2 regions of the Microbacterium sp. CH-015 genome follow, and region 1 is predicted to be linked to the other one. Evidence: predicted binding sites of a transcription regulator. Region 1 holds the regulator's gene; the other holds the start of a gene.
What was found. Region 1 encodes HspR, which represses chaperone genes until heat shock. Its sites were predicted from a motif close to AAGTTGAGTCNNNNNGACTCAACTT; they were not measured.
Positions count from the first base shown of each region.

Region 2: ACPYN4_RS08945 (Hsp20/alpha crystallin family protein) is a predicted target of HspR. The motif match lies at 6,129-6,153, and genes of this name have one in related genera.

Region 1 covers NZ_JBNAFJ010000003.1:265,196-272,810, reverse strand. Annotated here, with positions in the region: gene dnaK (molecular chaperone DnaK) at 1-750, shown strand, start outside; gene ACPYN4_RS07790 (nucleotide exchange factor GrpE) at 763-1,407, shown strand; gene ACPYN4_RS07785 (DnaJ C-terminal domain-containing protein) at 1,416-2,417, shown strand; gene ACPYN4_RS07780 (heat shock protein transcriptional repressor HspR) at 2,526-2,960, shown strand; gene ACPYN4_RS07775 (alcohol dehydrogenase catalytic domain-containing protein) at 3,007-4,110, shown strand; gene ACPYN4_RS07770 (DUF4185 domain-containing protein) at 4,196-5,353, shown strand; gene ACPYN4_RS07765 (ABC transporter substrate-binding protein) at 5,617-6,963, shown strand; gene ACPYN4_RS07760 (carbohydrate ABC transporter permease) at 7,049-7,615, shown strand, end outside.
Region 2 covers NZ_JBNAFJ010000004.1:222,913-230,527, reverse strand. Annotated here, with positions in the region: gene ACPYN4_RS08975 (SDR family NAD(P)-dependent oxidoreductase) at 1-66, opposite strand, end outside; gene ACPYN4_RS08970 (asparagine synthase) at 154-822, shown strand; tRNA gene ACPYN4_RS08965 (tRNA-Arg) at 1,029-1,101, shown strand; gene ACPYN4_RS08960 (amylosucrase) at 1,192-3,081, opposite strand; gene ACPYN4_RS08955 (L-serine ammonia-lyase, iron-sulfur-dependent, subunit alpha) at 3,161-4,678, shown strand; gene ACPYN4_RS08950 (hypothetical protein) at 4,831-5,874, opposite strand; gene ACPYN4_RS08945 (Hsp20/alpha crystallin family protein) at 6,183-6,638, shown strand; gene ACPYN4_RS08940 (hypothetical protein) at 6,724-6,861, shown strand.

The DNA.
Region 1 (7,615 bases):
CTGAGCCTCGGCATCGAGACCAAGGGCGGCATCATGACGAAGCTCATCGAGCGCAACACCGCCATCCCGACCAAGCGCAGCGAGACCTTCACCACCGCCGACGACAACCAGCCGTCGGTCGCGATCCAGGTCTTCCAGGGCGAGCGTGAGTTCACGCGCGACAACAAGCCGCTCGGCACGTTCGAGCTGACCGGCATCGCGCCGGCTCCCCGCGGCATCCCGCAGGTCGAGGTGACCTTCGACATCGACGCCAACGGCATCGTGCACGTGTCCGCGAAGGACAAGGGCACCGGCAAGGAGCAGTCGATGACGATCACCGGCGGCTCGAGCCTGCCGAAGGATGACATCGAGCGCATGGTGCGCGAGGCCGAGGAGCACGCCGCCGAGGACAAGAAGCGCCGTGAGGCCGCCGAGGTCCGCAACCAGGCCGAGACGCTCGCGTACTCGATTGAGAAGCTCATCAAGGACAACGACGACAAGCTCCCCGAGGACGTCAAGACCGAGGTCCAGGCCGATGTCGACGCTCTGAAGACGGCGCTGGCCGGCGAGGACGACGACGCGGTGAAGAACGCGTTCGACAAGCTCAACGCGTCGCAGGGCAAGCTCGGCGAGGCGATCTACGCCTCGAGCCAGGCTGCCGGCGAGCAGGGCGACCCGAACGTGGGCCAGCCCGGCAACGGTGAGACGCCGAACCCCGAAGAGGACGTCATCGACGCCGAAGTGGTCGACGACGACGAGGACAAGAAGTAAGAGAATCGACACATGAGCGACAAGGACTTCGAAGACCCGATCGAGCCTTCGACAGGCTCAGGCCGGCGCGAAGTCCCCGGTGACGAGGGGTCGGAGGCGCAAGCCTCCGGCCCCGACTCGCATGGGGACCAGACGGATGCCGCGGCGGACGCCGACGGCGACGGCGACGAGCTGACGGTCGAGGACATCCTCGACGCGCCGCAGACCGATGAGGCCGCGGTCGCCGAGGCTTCCGAGGCGGCCCGCGACCTGCTGATGGACCTCAAGCGCGTGCAGGCCGAGTACGCCAACTATCGTCGGCGCACCGAGGAACAGCGTCAGGTCGAGATCGACCGCGCCAAGGGCTCGGTCGCCAAGGGGCTGCTGCCCGTGCTCGACGACCTCGACCGTGCCGAGAAGCACGGCGACCTCGCCGAGGGCTCGCCGCTGCAGGCCATCGCCGAGAAGCTGCGCGGCGTCGTCGCGCGCCTGGGCGTGGAGCGCTACGGCGAGGCGGGCGAGGCGTTCGACCCGCAGCAGCACGAGGCGATCTTCCACGCGCCGAACCCGGGTGATGTGGCCGACGGGACGATCCTCGACGTCGTCGAGGTCGGCTACCGGCTGGGCGACATCGAGCTGCGCCCCGCGAAGGTCGTCGTCGCCGGCGGAGCGGACTGAGGAGACAGATGGCCAGTCAGGATTGGTTCGACAAGGACTTCTACAAGGTCCTCGGCGTCTCCAAGGACGTCTCCGACGCCGACCTGAAGAAGACGTATCGCAAGCTCGCGCGCACGTACCACCCCGACCAGGCGCAGGGCGACGCCGCGAAAGAGGCGAAGTTCAAGGAGATCAGCGAGGCGTACTCGGTGCTCTCCGACAAGGATCAGCGCGAGGAGTACGACCAGATCCGCGCGATGGGCTCGGGCGGTGCGCGCTTCCAGGCGCCCGGATCCGGCGGCGCGGGCGGGTTCGAGGACGTCTTCAGCCGTTTCGGCGGAGGGCGCGGCGGCGGTTCGTACCAGCATGCCGACTTCGATGACCTGTTCGCGATGTTCGGCCAGCAGCGCGGTGGCGGGGGCTTCGGCTCGGGCCGGTTCGGGCAGTCGACCGGCGGATACCAGGGGTTCGGCGGTCCGCAGCGCGGGGCGGATGTCACTGCGCGCACGACCCTCGACTTCCAGACCGCCGTGCGCGGGGAGACGATCACCCTCGCGGGCGAAGATGGCAAGCCGTTCAAGGTCAAGATTCCCGCGGGCGTCTCCGACGGGCAGAAGATCCGCCTGCGTGGCCGGGGTCGCCCCTCGCCGGACGGCGGCGAGACAGGCGACATCGTCGTGCAGGTGAGCGTGCGGCCGCATCCGGTGTTCACGCGTGACGGACTGAACCTGCGGGTCACCGTGCCGGTCACCTTCACCGAGGCCGCGCTCGGCGCGACGATAGAAGTACCGACCCTCGGCGGCGACCCCGTGAAGCTCCGCGTCGCGCCCGGCACCCCGTCGGGGCGCGTGCTGCGCGTCAAAGGCCGCGGGGTCGAGACGAGCAAGGGCACGGGCGATCTCCTCGCAGAGGTCCAGGTCGCGGTGCCCGCGCACCTCGACGAGCGCGCGCGCGAAGCGCTCGAGCGCTTCCACGAGCTCGAGCCCAAGGAGAACCCGCGCGCCGACCTCATGAGCAAGGCGCGGGAGTGACCTCCGCCATGTCACGGATACAGGAGATCTCACGCACGCAGGGCAGGATGCCTGCCTGGCATCCTGTGCCCGTGACATCTCCTGTGCCCGCGACGCGGGAGGTGCGCGATGGCTGAGCAGCCCGACGAGGAGGCTCCGATCTTCGCGATCGCGGTCGCCGCGGAGCTCGCGGGGATGCATCCGCAGACGCTGAGGCAGTACGACCGGCTCGGCCTGGTCGTGCCCGGGCGCACGCAGGGCGGCTCGCGGCGGTACTCGCTGCGGCACGTCAAGCAGCTGCGCGAGGTCGCAGCACTCTCGGCCGAGGGCATGAGCCTGCCCGCCATCTCGCGCCTCATCGAGCTCGAGAACGAGACGCGGATGCTGCGGCGTCAGGTCGCCGAGCTCGAGCGCCGTCTGCAGGACGAGCTGGGCCGCCGCTCCCGCGTGTTCGCGGCGGGACCGAGCGGCTCGGTCGTCACGCTCCGCCACGGTACGCGCGTGCGCCGCGCGACCGAGGTCGTGCTGTGGCGGCCTCTGCCGCTACCCGACAGCGACGACTGACGCCCTGCCGGGTGGACTAACGTCGAGGGCGACGAGGAGGTCCCCCATGCAGATCACCGGCGCAGTGCTCGAGGTATCGGGCGCCGAGAAGCCGTTCGCCCAGACGCGCCCGCTTCGTGTCGCGACACTCGAGCTCGACCCGCCGCAGGCGGGCGAAGTGCTCGTCTGCATCGACGCCGCGGGTGTCTGCCACTCCGACCTGAGCGTCGTCGACGGCAACCGCGTGCGCCCGACGCCGATGCTGCTCGGCCACGAGGCATCCGGGATCGTCGAGCAGGTCGGTGACGGCGTCGACGACCTCGCCATCGGTGACCGGGTCGTGATGACGTTCCTCCCACGATGCGGCGAGTGCGCGGGATGCCGCACCGACGGCCGCCTGCCGTGCGAGGTCGGCTCGGCCGCGAACGGCGCGGGCACGCTCGTGGGTGGCGGCATCCGCCTGCACGGCGAGGCGGGAGGCGAGGTCTTCCACCACCTCGGCGTCTCGGGGTTTGCGAGCCACGCCGTCGTCAGCCGCACCTCGGTCGTGAAGGTGGATGCCGACGTGCCCGCCGAGATCGCCGCGCTCCTCGGCTGCGCCGTGCTGACCGGCGGCGGGGCGGTCATCAACGCAGGGCGGCCCGCCTCGGGCGAGCGGGTGATCGTCGTGGGGCTCGGTGGCGTCGGCATGGCGGCGCTTCTCGTCGCGGTGGCCGAGGGCCACGAGGTGATCGGCGTGGATGCCGTGCCCGCGAAGCTCGAGCTCGCGCGGGAGCTCGGGGCCACCTCGGCGCTCGCGCCGCAGGAGGCGTTGGATGCCGGCATCCGGGCATCCGTCGTGATCGAGGCGGCGGGCAGCGCCCGCGCGTTCGAGACGGCGTTCGCGCTGACGGCCCCGGGCAGCACGACCGTGACGGTCGGGCTTCCCGCGCCGGATGCCCGCGCGTCGCTGTCGCCGCTGACGATCACGGGCGAGGCTCGCACGGTGATCGGCAGCTATCTGGGCTCCGCCGTGCCCGCCCGCAACATCCCGCGCTATGTCGACCTCTGGCGGAGCGGCAGGCTGCCGCTCGAGCGGCTCGTGTCGAGTCGTATCCGTCTCGGCGAGCTCAACGAGGCGATGGACCGCCTCGCCGCCGGCGGCGAGTTGCGCCAGCTCATCACCTTCTGACGTTCGGCCGGCGCCCACGGGCCCCATCCCTTGCAATCGATTTCATGCTAGCCTGCCGGAACGCGACGATGCGAGGAGCAGCGGTATGGCCACGAAGCGCACCAGAATCGGAGCGGCCATCGCGGTCGCGGGAGTGGCGGCATCCGTCACCGGCTGTGCGGGGGGAGCCTCCGCAATACCCGAGGTGAACACCGACAGCGACAAGCCGTTCGTGCTCGACGGCGTCGAGAACCTCACCGAGATCGCGCAGCTGACCGGGCCGGGCGCGATCAACGACACGGCATCCGTCGGCGTCGCGGGTACCGACCTCGGTTCGATGACGAACATCGGCGACCGCACGTACTTCTTCTTCGGCGACACGTTCGGCGAGCGCGACCCCGACTCGTACGGCGGTCAGGGCGGGTTCTGGCGCTCGAATGTCTCGGCCTGGACGACCGACGACGACCCCTCCGACGGCATCACCTTCGACGGCTGGGCACCCGTCGACGACGTCGGGCTCGCGAGCGCGCTCATCGAAGGCGACCACGACCCGAACGACGGCGCGGGCGAGGTCACCAAGATCCCGACGTACGGGTTCGCGATCGGCGAGACGCTCTACGTCTCGTACATGTCGGTGAACTACTGGGGCGAGGCGGGGCAGTGGGACTCGACCTACGCCGCCCTCGTGAAATCGGATGATCAGGGCGTGAGCTGGCAGCCGGTCGACGGTCCGCGCTGGCCCGGCGACTCGAACTTCGTGCAGGTGGCGACGCAGCACGTCAGGGACGACGGCGTCGAGTACATCTACTTCTGGTGCATCCCCTCGGGCCGGTTTGGCGGGGTGCAGCTCATGCGCGTGGAGGCGACGACGGCAGCCGTCGAAGACGCCGCGGCGTACAGCTACTTCACCGGCACCGACTCTTCCGGCGCCGCCGTCTGGAGCGACGACCTCACGGCGGCCGAGACGATCGTGGACGGCACGATCGGTGAGCTCTCGGTCATGTGGTCCACGTACCTCGAGCGGTGGGTCATGACCTACTCGGATGCCGGCAACGCCTACATCCGTGAGGGACTGACGCCCTGGGGGCCGTGGGGCGATGCGATCGAACTCGTTTCGGCAACCGACTACCCGGGCCTCTACTCGCCCTACCTCAACCCCCGTTATGTCGCGAACGACGGCCGCACCCTCTACTTCACGCTGTCGCTCTGGGGGCCGTACAACGTGTTCTGGTTCTCGATCGATCTGGTTAAGCACCCGTTGTGAAATCGATACAAACTGATGGCACCCTCCGTATCCACCGGAAATCCGGGGCGCGGGAGCATCGGCTCAACCAGCTTGCCGCGAAGAAGTGGCGAAACGCCCCACACGAAGGATTGAGTTTGAAATCGATTTCTTCTAGTCTGCCTGTATTGAGATCAACGGCGATCCGCGGCGCAGACGCACCGTCCGCCTCTCGAAACCGCACGGGGCATCCCGAGCACCGAGTGTCGGCTCAGAGAAGAGCCGTGTTCCTGAAGGAGGGACCAATGCACAAGAGAATCGGCACGCTGACCGCCGCGATCGCAGCGGCATCCGCAGCAGCCCTGCTGCTCGCGGGTTGCAGCGGAGGAGGCGGCGGAGGTGGAGAGTCGGGCTCTGTCACGACGATCCAGTTCTGGCACCGCACGTTCACCCCGACGGAGAACGAGTGGTACGCCGACATCGTCAAGAAGTTCAACGCGGCCCAGAGCGAGATCAAGGTCGTCGACACCGAGGTTCCCGCTGACGCGTGGGACCAGAAGATGAAGGCCGCTCAGGCCGCCGGCAAGGCGCCTGACGTGTACACGCACGCGGGCTCCATCCAGGATGCCGTCAACGCCGGCCAGCTCCACGAGCTCAACGGCATCGTCTCCGACGACGCTCTCGGCCAGATCCTTCCGGCAGCGCAGTCCATCTCGGAGATCGGCGACAAGTTCTACGCGTACCCGCTGCTGCAGGAGCCGCAGGCGGTCCTCTTCTGGAACAAGGACATGCTGACGGCTGCCGGCGTCGACGCCGAGAACGGCCCGGCGACGTGGAGCGACCTGTTCGCGGCGTGCGCCAAGATCCAGCCGACGCTGCAGGAGGGTCAGTACTGCATCTCGCCCGCGGCAGACGCGGTGACCTTCGCCTGGTCGTCGGTCGGCCAGCAGTACAACTTCAACGGCCACCTGGCGCTGAAGGACGACTGGACGGCGCCCGACATCGACACCGACGGCTACCGCCAGCTCATGGCCAACTACAAGGAGCTGTGGGACAAGGGCTACATGCCCAAGCAGGCACTCGGCGCCTATGTCGAGGGCAAGGACTTCGGCGAGCAGAAGGTGGCCTTCAAGGTCTCCGGTTCGTGGATGATGTCCGAGATCGGCTCCGACTACAAGGATCTGCTCACCAAGACCGGCGTCGGCAAGTTCCCGGACGCGGATGACGCGGTCGGCAACACGGCCACCACGATGGGTAACTTCAAGTGGGTCATCGACGCGAAGACCAAGAACGCTGAGGCGGCCGGCAAGTTCCTCGAGTGGGCGATCGCGGGCGACCCCGAGAACGTCGTCCCGTTCTTCGTGAACACGCAGTTCACGAAGGTTCCCGTCCGCCAGTCGGTGCAGGATGCCGTCGCCGACGATGCGGCCGCTGCGGATGCCCCGTGGTCGGCGATCGTCACTAACGACATCGCACCCGACGCCATCCCCGAGCCGACGTACCCGTGGGACGTCTCGCTCGCCGTGGGCACCGCGATCGAGTCGGTCATGAAGGGCGCAGCCAGCCCGGATGACGCGATCAAGACCGCGGAGGACGCGATCAACAAGGTCATCCAGCAGCAGGATCTTCCGAGCAAGGCTCCGAAGAACTGATGACAATGGTCCGGGGGCTGGGAGTGCATCCCAGCCCCCGGACCCATGAACAGCCGCGAGGTGAACGATGACGACGATGCAGTCGATGGGTGAGCACGGACTCACCGAGACCCTGACCGTTCCGGAAGGCAAAGCCAGGCGGCGCGCGCGGGAGCGTGCACGGTACCGCGACACGCGGATGGCGTATCTGCTGCTCGTGCCCGCGGTGGTACTGCTCGCGATCTTCGTCATCTGGCCCGCGGTCTACGCCGGGTTCCTGTCCTTCCAGGACTGGAGCTTCTACAAGGACCCGCAGTTCGTCGGGTTCCGCAACTACACCAACGTCCTGACCGATCCCCTGTTCTGGGCATCCATCGGCCGAGGCTTCCTGTTCGTGCTCATGACCGTTCCCGTCATGCTCGTGCTCGCCTTCTTCTTCGCGAGCCTCGTGGTGAGCGTCTCGCGCCGCTTCGCGAGCGTGTTGAAGGTCAGCGTGTACATCCCGACGATCATCTCGGGCGTCATCACCTCGATCATCTTCGCGCTCATCTACAACTACTCCGGCGGCCTGCTGAACTGGCTGCTCGGCAAGATCGGCATCGATCCGGTCGCGTGGCTCGGCGATCCCGCGTGGGCGCTGCTGGCCATCGCGGTCCCGGCCATCTGGCTCGGC
Region 2 (7,615 bases), on a different contig from region 1:
CGCGCCCATGCCGTGAGCGGCACCCGTCACGACCACCGTGGATCCGGTGAGATCGAGTTTCGGCATCCTCGCCCCTTCTCGCGGTCGGTTTCTCCGCTCCCGCCGTCGATTCTCGCCCATGCAGTTCCCTAGGATCGAACGCGAGGGGGTGTCGTGGCTGCGAAGAAGAAACGCGTGCGGACCCGTGATGTCGTCGCGGAAGGTTTGTACATCGCATCGGCGGCGACGCGGTTGAGCCTGAAGAACACGATTCTCGTGCACATCCTCGCCGAAGGGGAGGACTTCGACCCCGACCGTTACCTCGATGAGGCCCGCGCCGCGCTGCTCACGCTCGCCGAAGAAGCCGAGGCGGATGCCGCGCGCACCGAGGCCGAGCGCAAGGCGGCCCGCCGCCGGCACAGCGACTCCGACGGCACGCACGACTACCGCAGTCGCGACACGCGCAACCTGCGCCGCCGCCAGAAGCAGTCGCTGCACGTCGCGCACGAGCTGCGGACCCGGGCGGACGACGAAGAGGAGCTGCGCAAACTCGTCGTCGATGCGCGGGATGCCGCGTGGAGCGAGGTCGCGAAGAACATCGACCGCACGCTGCGCATCGAGGCTGCCCGGCCCGACCTCGAACCGGACTACGAGCGCATGCGCACCGCGCGCATGCAGGCACTGCGCCTCGTGGACCTGCCGAAGCTGCGCGCGCACCGCCGCAGCGTCGCCGCCCAGCAGGGGCTGCGGGATGCCGGCGAGGAACCCGCTGAGCCCGCGGTGGCTCCCGGGTCGTCCGGTTCCGCCGGTTCCGGCCGTTTCGATCCCGCCGAGCTGGAGTAGGCCTCCCGCCGTTCACCCGCCGTGCGTCGCGTCCGCGTCGGATTCGGAGGAGATGACGGATGCCGAGGACGCGCACCCCGGCATCCGTCCTCGGAATCGTGCAATCTCCTCGGAATCCGCCGCCCTCGTCGCCGCCTGCCCGCCGATTCGTCAGATCCCGGGCCGTCAGGTAGGCTGTTCCTCGGTCTTCGCGCGAGTGAAGACATGCGCCCGTAGCTCAATGGATAGAGCATCTGACTACGGATCAGAAGGTTAGGGGTTCGAGTCCCTTCGGGCGCACACTGTGTTGAGACAGTGAAAAGGCCCCGGTTTGCCGGGGCCTTTGCTGTTCGCCGGCGGCCCGAGCGGGCCCGGCCCCCGCACCCGCCGTCAGACCGGTGTGACCCGCAGCCACACGAACCCGTGCGGCGGGAGGGCGAGGCCGTCGTCGAGGTCCACGTCGCTCGTGTGGACGAGGTCGAACGCCGCGCGCTCGAAGCCCGACAGGGTCAGCGGGTCGATCGACACCTCGGTGTCGCCGACGTTCGCGAGAACGAGGACCCGCGAGGCGGCGCCGGGTCGCTGATACCCGACGACCGACGGATGCGGGGTGTGGAACGGGATGAGCTCGTTGCCGGCGAACTCGGGCGTGGACTGCCTGACCGAGATGAGCTTCGTCATCCGCCGGTACACCCGCCCGGCCGGGGTCGACGGGTCGTCGCGCTGCGCGTACCGGTCGCGAGGCCGGTTGCCGCGATGCACCCAGCGCGAATCGCCGCGGCGCACCGGATCGTCGGCGTAGGAGTAGTCGTTCAGCTGCGCGACCTCGTCGCCCAGGTACAGCAGCGGCACTCCTCCGGTCGACAGCGCCAGCGCGTGCGTGAGCACGATGCGGTCCTCGCCGCCGGCATCCTGCGCTTCGATCCCCGCGAGGGACGCCGTCGTCCCCGCGACGCGCGCGTCACCGGTCGCGGGGTTCTCCTGGAACGCGACTCCGCGCGCGAAGGAGCCCTCGTGCCGTCCGGTGTAGAAGCGGTTCAGGAACTGCCGGTGGCGGTAGCCGTCGATGCCGAGCTCGGCGGCATCCTCGTCGGCGAACGTCCACCCGATGTCGTCGTGGCTGCGGACGTAGTTCACCCACGCCGTGCCCGCCGGCAACGCATGCCGGCGATCGAGCGCCTGCTGCAGCATCCGCCCGTCGCGCGTCGCGAGCGCCTCCCACGTCAGCGCCATCTGCAGCGGGTTGTACGACAGCTCGCACTCGTCGGGCGAGATGTAGCTCACGACCTCGTCGGGGTGGACGATCGCCTCCGACTTGAAGATCATCCCCGGCGCGGCCATCGCGAGCACCGCGTTGAATGCCTGCAGCAGCAGGTGCGCCTCCGGCAGCGACTCGCACGCGGTGCCCAGGCGCTTCCAGATGAAGGCGACGGCATCCATCCGCAGCACCTCGACGCCCTGGTTCGCCAGGAACAGCATCTCGCCGGCCATGGCGCGGAACACCGCGGGGTTCGCGTAGTTGAGGTCCCATTGGTAGTGGTAGAACGTCGACCAGATCCAGCGCCCGTCCGCGAGCTGCACGAACGAGCCGGGGTGGTCATCGGGGAAGATCTCGCGCGTCGTCCGCTCGTAGGCGTCGGGCATCTGCCGATCGGGGAAGATCAGGTAGAAGTCCTCGTACTCCGCATCTCCCGCGACCGCCTTCTGCGCCCACTCGTGCTCGCTGCTGGTGTGGTTGAAGATGAAGTCGAGCACCAGCGAGATGCCCGCGAGTCGCAGCTCAGCGGCGAGCTCCGCGAGCTGCGCCATGGTCCCGAGGCTCGGATTGACCCGCCGGTAGCTCGACACCGCGTAACCGCCGTCGTTGTCCCCGTCTGGGGCGTCGAACAGCGGCATGAGGTGCAGATAGGTGAGCCCCAGCTCGCGGAAGTACGGGATCTGATCGCGGATGCCGGCGAGGTTTCCGGCGTACCGGTCGACGTAGCAGACACCGCCCAGCATCCGCTCGGACTGGAACCATTCCGGGTCGGCGGCGCGCTGACCGTCGCGGACCTTGAGGTCGAGAGGCCGCGCGTTCCACGAGGCGGACGCCGCGGCCACCGTGGCGGCGAGCTGCTCGTTGCCGTCGGGACGGTCGCCGTACAACTGCGTGAACAGCGCGTGCAGGCGGGCGAACTGCACGTCGAAGCGGGCGAGAAACGCCTCGTCGACCCGACCGGCCGCCTCGGCGGCCTCCAGCGCGGCGGTGCGATCGGCATTCGGCGTCGACAGCGCGGTCATCGTGCTCCTTCCGATCCACTCAGCCTACGCGGGGCGCCGACCCGGCGCTGTGGCGGCGACCGCGGCGTAGGCTCGAAGGATGAGCGCCTACGTCTCGGCGTTCGAGCTGTTCTCCATCGGCGTAGGACCCTCGAGCTCCCACACGGTCGGCCCGCTGCGGGCGGCCCGCGACTTCGCGCGCCGCGCGGCCGATGCTGCGGGCGGCGCTGCCACGGCTGGCGGCGCTGCCGGCGCGATCGCGCGGCTGGAGTGCACGCTGTACGGGTCGCTCGGCGCGACCGGCATCGGGCACGGCACGCCGGATGCCGTCGTCGCCGGCCTGCAGGGCCACGAACCCGAGACGGTGGATCCCGCCGACGTGCGCGCCGCGTGGACGACCTGGAACGATGGCGACGCCCTGCTGCTCGACGGCCGCATCCCGGTGCCGTTCGCCCGGGACGACATCACCTTCGCCCCGCGCACGCGCCTGCCGGGGCACCCCAACGCGATGACGCTGCGCGCGCTCGATGCGGCGGGCGGGGTGCTCGTCGAGGAGACGTACTACTCGATCGGCGGCGGCTTCATCCGGCGGGAGGGCGAGGACGCGGCGGTGGCCGCGGCATCCGCCCCGTTCCCCTTCGCCACGGCGGCGCAGCTGCTCGACGTGTGCGACGAGCACGGCCTCACGATCGCGGAGGTCGCGCGGTGCAACGAGGAGGCGCTGCGCCCAGAGGTCGAGGTCGCCGTCGGGCTCGACGCGATCTGGGACGCGATGGCCGCCTGCGTCGACGCGGGCCTTCACGCCGACGGCGTGCTCCCCGGGATGCTGAAGGTGAAGCGGCGGGCCGGCGCGATCCGCGCGCAGCTCGACGCGGCCTCGGCCGGCGGCGGACGTGAGCTGCCGGGGGAGTGGCTGGGGGCGTTCGCGCTCGCCGTCAACGAGGAGAACGCCGCGGGTGGTCGCGTCGTGACCGCGCCGACCAACGGCGCCGCCGGCATCCTGCCCGCCGTCGCGATGTACTGGTGGCGCTTCCTCGCCGACTCCGGCCTCGGCGCCGAGAACGCCGTCACGCCGTACGGCGAGCTGGTGGGCTCGGCGCTGCTCGGCATGCACGCGCGGAGCGCGGACGACGGCCAGGACGCCCTGGCCGCGGCATCCGTCGCAGAGGCGAATCGTCGCCGCGGCATCCGCCGGTTCCTGCTGACGGCGACGGCGCTCGGGTCGCTGTTCAAGGCGAACGCATCGATCTCGGGGGCCGAAGGCGGCTGCCAGGCCGAGGTCGGGTCGGCCTGCGCGATGGCGGCGGGCGGACTCACGGCCGTCATGGGCGGCACCAACCGGCAGATCGAGAACGCCGCCGAGATCGCGATGGAGCACCACCTGGGCCTCACGTGCGACCCCGTCGGCGGGCTGGTGCAGATCCCCTGCATCGAGCGCAACGCGATCGCGGCCTCGACCGCGGTCACCGCCGCGCGGCTCGCACTGCGGGGCGACGGCAGCCACTACGTGCCGCTCGACGCGGTGGTCGAGACGATGCGTCAGACCGGGATCGACATGTCCACGAAGTACAAGGAGACCAGCGAGGGCGGTCTCGCGGTCAACGTCGTGGAGTGCTGACTCGGCGCGGCCCGCGGGATGCGGCGTGCGCCTGTTCAGGTGGCGCGTGCCGCGGGAATGCGCCCGTGATTTCCGCGGCGAGCGCCACCTGAACCGCGTCAGGAGCGGCATCCGCTGAAACCTTGTCAGGGGTGCCATCCGCTGAAACCGCGTCAGGGGCGCCACCCGCGTCGGATCAGCGCCTGACGCACGAGGGCGATATCGCGCCCCCGGCTCGGCCGGATGTGCCTGGCGGTGAGCCGGACGAGCTCCCAGTCCACCGTCGCGTAGGCGGCCTGTTTGTCGATGTCGCGGTCCCACTGTCGGCGCGTGACGCGGTGGTGATCGCCCTCGATCTCGACGGCCACGCGATACTCCGGAAAGGCTCCGTCGGTGATACCGAGAAGGATGCCGCGGTGGTTGCGCACTTCGTGGTCGAGCACCGGGTCGGGCAGGTCGGAGTCCCGCAGGTTCTCGCGCCAGTCGGTTTCGAGCAGCGACATGCTGTGCTCCGTGATGCGCGGCAGCGCCGTCCGCAGTCTCTCGGCGCCCTGGCGCCGCCCGGCCTCGATCGCCGCGCGGAGTTGCGCGGGCGTCGCCAGCTGCAGCTCCGGGCGCCGTCGGCCGCGGTCGTCGCGAGGGATGCGCGCGATCGCGTCGCCGAGTTTCACGAGGTCGCGCACGTCGAGGTCACGGCCGAGCAATGCCCAGGTTGTTGCGGGCGTGGCCACGCGCAGACCGGACGCGATCGTGGTGAACGCAAGTCCCGGCTGGACCTTCACCGATCGGATGCCGGGGCGCCGCAGCGCCCGGTGCGGCGCGAACACCGCGACCTGAAGGTCATCGGCAGCGGCGGCGAGGGCATCGAGGAAGGGGAGGTCGAGGGCGGCGAGCGCCGTCGTTCCGATGTAGAACGCGTGGTCGGGGAGGATCAAGCTGTGCGCGCGGGCGCGAGCGAGGATCTCTGCGCGGGCGATGTCGTCAGGGGGCATCGTGGAAGAGCCCGGTCCCTCGCCCCGCGACGCCTCGCCCCGCGTAGCCCCGACCCGCGGAGCTTCGCCCTGCGGGGCATCGAGTCGTCGGGCGCGCACGCCGCGGAACGGGCGCTCGAGATCCGCGGCGCGCAGTCGGCCCTCTGTCGCTCCGGCGGGCCGCCGCTGGCCGGCGAGGAACACGTCGCCGAGGCCGGCGGGGAGGGGTGCGGGTGGGCGCGGCATCCTGCCACCTTGGCGCGTTGCGGCCGCGCGTGGGCGCTGGATCGGTCGTTCTGTGGATGACTCCGCGAATCGGGTGATTGGGGAGAGACCGGTGCGTGGTTCAGGTGACGCGTGCCGCGGAAACACCCCCGCGATTTCCGCGATAAGCGCCACCTGAAATCGCCCCGCCCCGAACCCGAAATTACCCCCGCCACACCCCCGTTCGCCGCCCGCGAACGGTTGGCACTCTCGCCCCGAGAGTGCTAATCTGAAGCTACTTGAGTCGACAAGGCTCAACTTCAGACCAGACAGAGATAAAGGAGAGAAAAATGGCCACGTATGACCCGTTCCGTGACCTCGACCGCCTCGCGTCGAGCCTCTTCGACACGCGCCGCGGCCCGCGCCGCATGCCGATGGACCTCTACCGCGACGGCGACCACTACGTGCTCAGCGCCGACCTGCCGGGCATCGACCCGGGCTCGGTCGACATCGACGTGGACGGCCAGCTGCTGACGATCCGCGCCGAGCGCACCCTCAGCGAGGGCGAGGGCGTCAAGTGGATCACGCGCGAGCGTGAGACCGCGAGCTTCCTCCGCCAGCTGAACCTCGGGCAGGGCATCGACACCGACGGCATCGCCGCGACCTACAGCAACGGCGTGCTGACGGTCACGATCCCGGTGAGCGAGAAGGCCAAGCCCCGCAAGGTGCAGGTGGTGGCGGATGCCGGTGCCCCGACCATCCAGGCCCACGAGAGCGCCCAGGAGCCGCGGCCCGTCGAGCAGTGAGCCGCCGGCGCAGCCGAGAGCTACCCCGGCGAAAGCCACCGGAGAACCGCCCCGAGTCCACCCGGACTCGGGGCGGTTCTCGTGTGTGCGGGACCCGTCCACCATCGAGGGCAGCGACTGCCGCATTCGCGGCGGTGGGCGTCTGCCGATCAGCCGGCCCCGCAAGCGCGAGTTCCTCGCGGCGCTGGCGGAGCACATCGGCTCGCGCGGCATCACGGCGTGAACGACGTCGAAGGCCCCGTCCTCGCCGAGATTCCCCGCTACCTCACCGCAATCGCCGAGTGGGGCGCGTGCGTCGTGTACATCGCGATCTCGCGCCGGCGGTTCGGCGCCGCGCCGACCGCGCTCATCGCCGCGCTGGGGCTCGCGGCGCTGCTGGCCGTGCAGCTGTGGGCCGGCACGCTGTCCATCGGGTGGTGGATCCCCGGCATGCTCGTCGCGGCGGCGACGATGTTCGCGCTGATCCACGCCGGCATCGACGCGACGGCACGCGGGTCCGGCTTCATCGCGGCGCGCGCGTTCGTGCTCGCCGAGCTCGCCGCGTCGGGGCTGTGGCAGATCGACCGGTTCTACTCGCAGCAGCTCGACCCATACCTCCAGCCGATGGGTGCACTCGTGGTCTACGGGCTCATCTTCGGCGTCGTGGCGCTGGGCGAGCACCGGCAGTTCTCCCGGCAGGAGCGGTTCGACGTCGGCGGCGCGCAACTGGTGGGCTCCGTCGCGATCGCGGTCGCCACCTTCGGCATCTCCAACCTCAGCTTCGTGAGCATCGACACGCCCTTCAGCGGCCGGTTCGGCGCGGAGATCCTCTACATCCGCACGCTCGTCGACCTCTCCGGGTTCATCGCGCTGCACGTCCAGTTGCGCGTGCACAACGAGGCCGTCGCGCGGCGGGATGCCGAGGCGATGTCGCAGCTGCTGCGCAGTCAGCACGACCAGTACGAGATCACGCGACGCTCGATCGACGAGGTCAACCG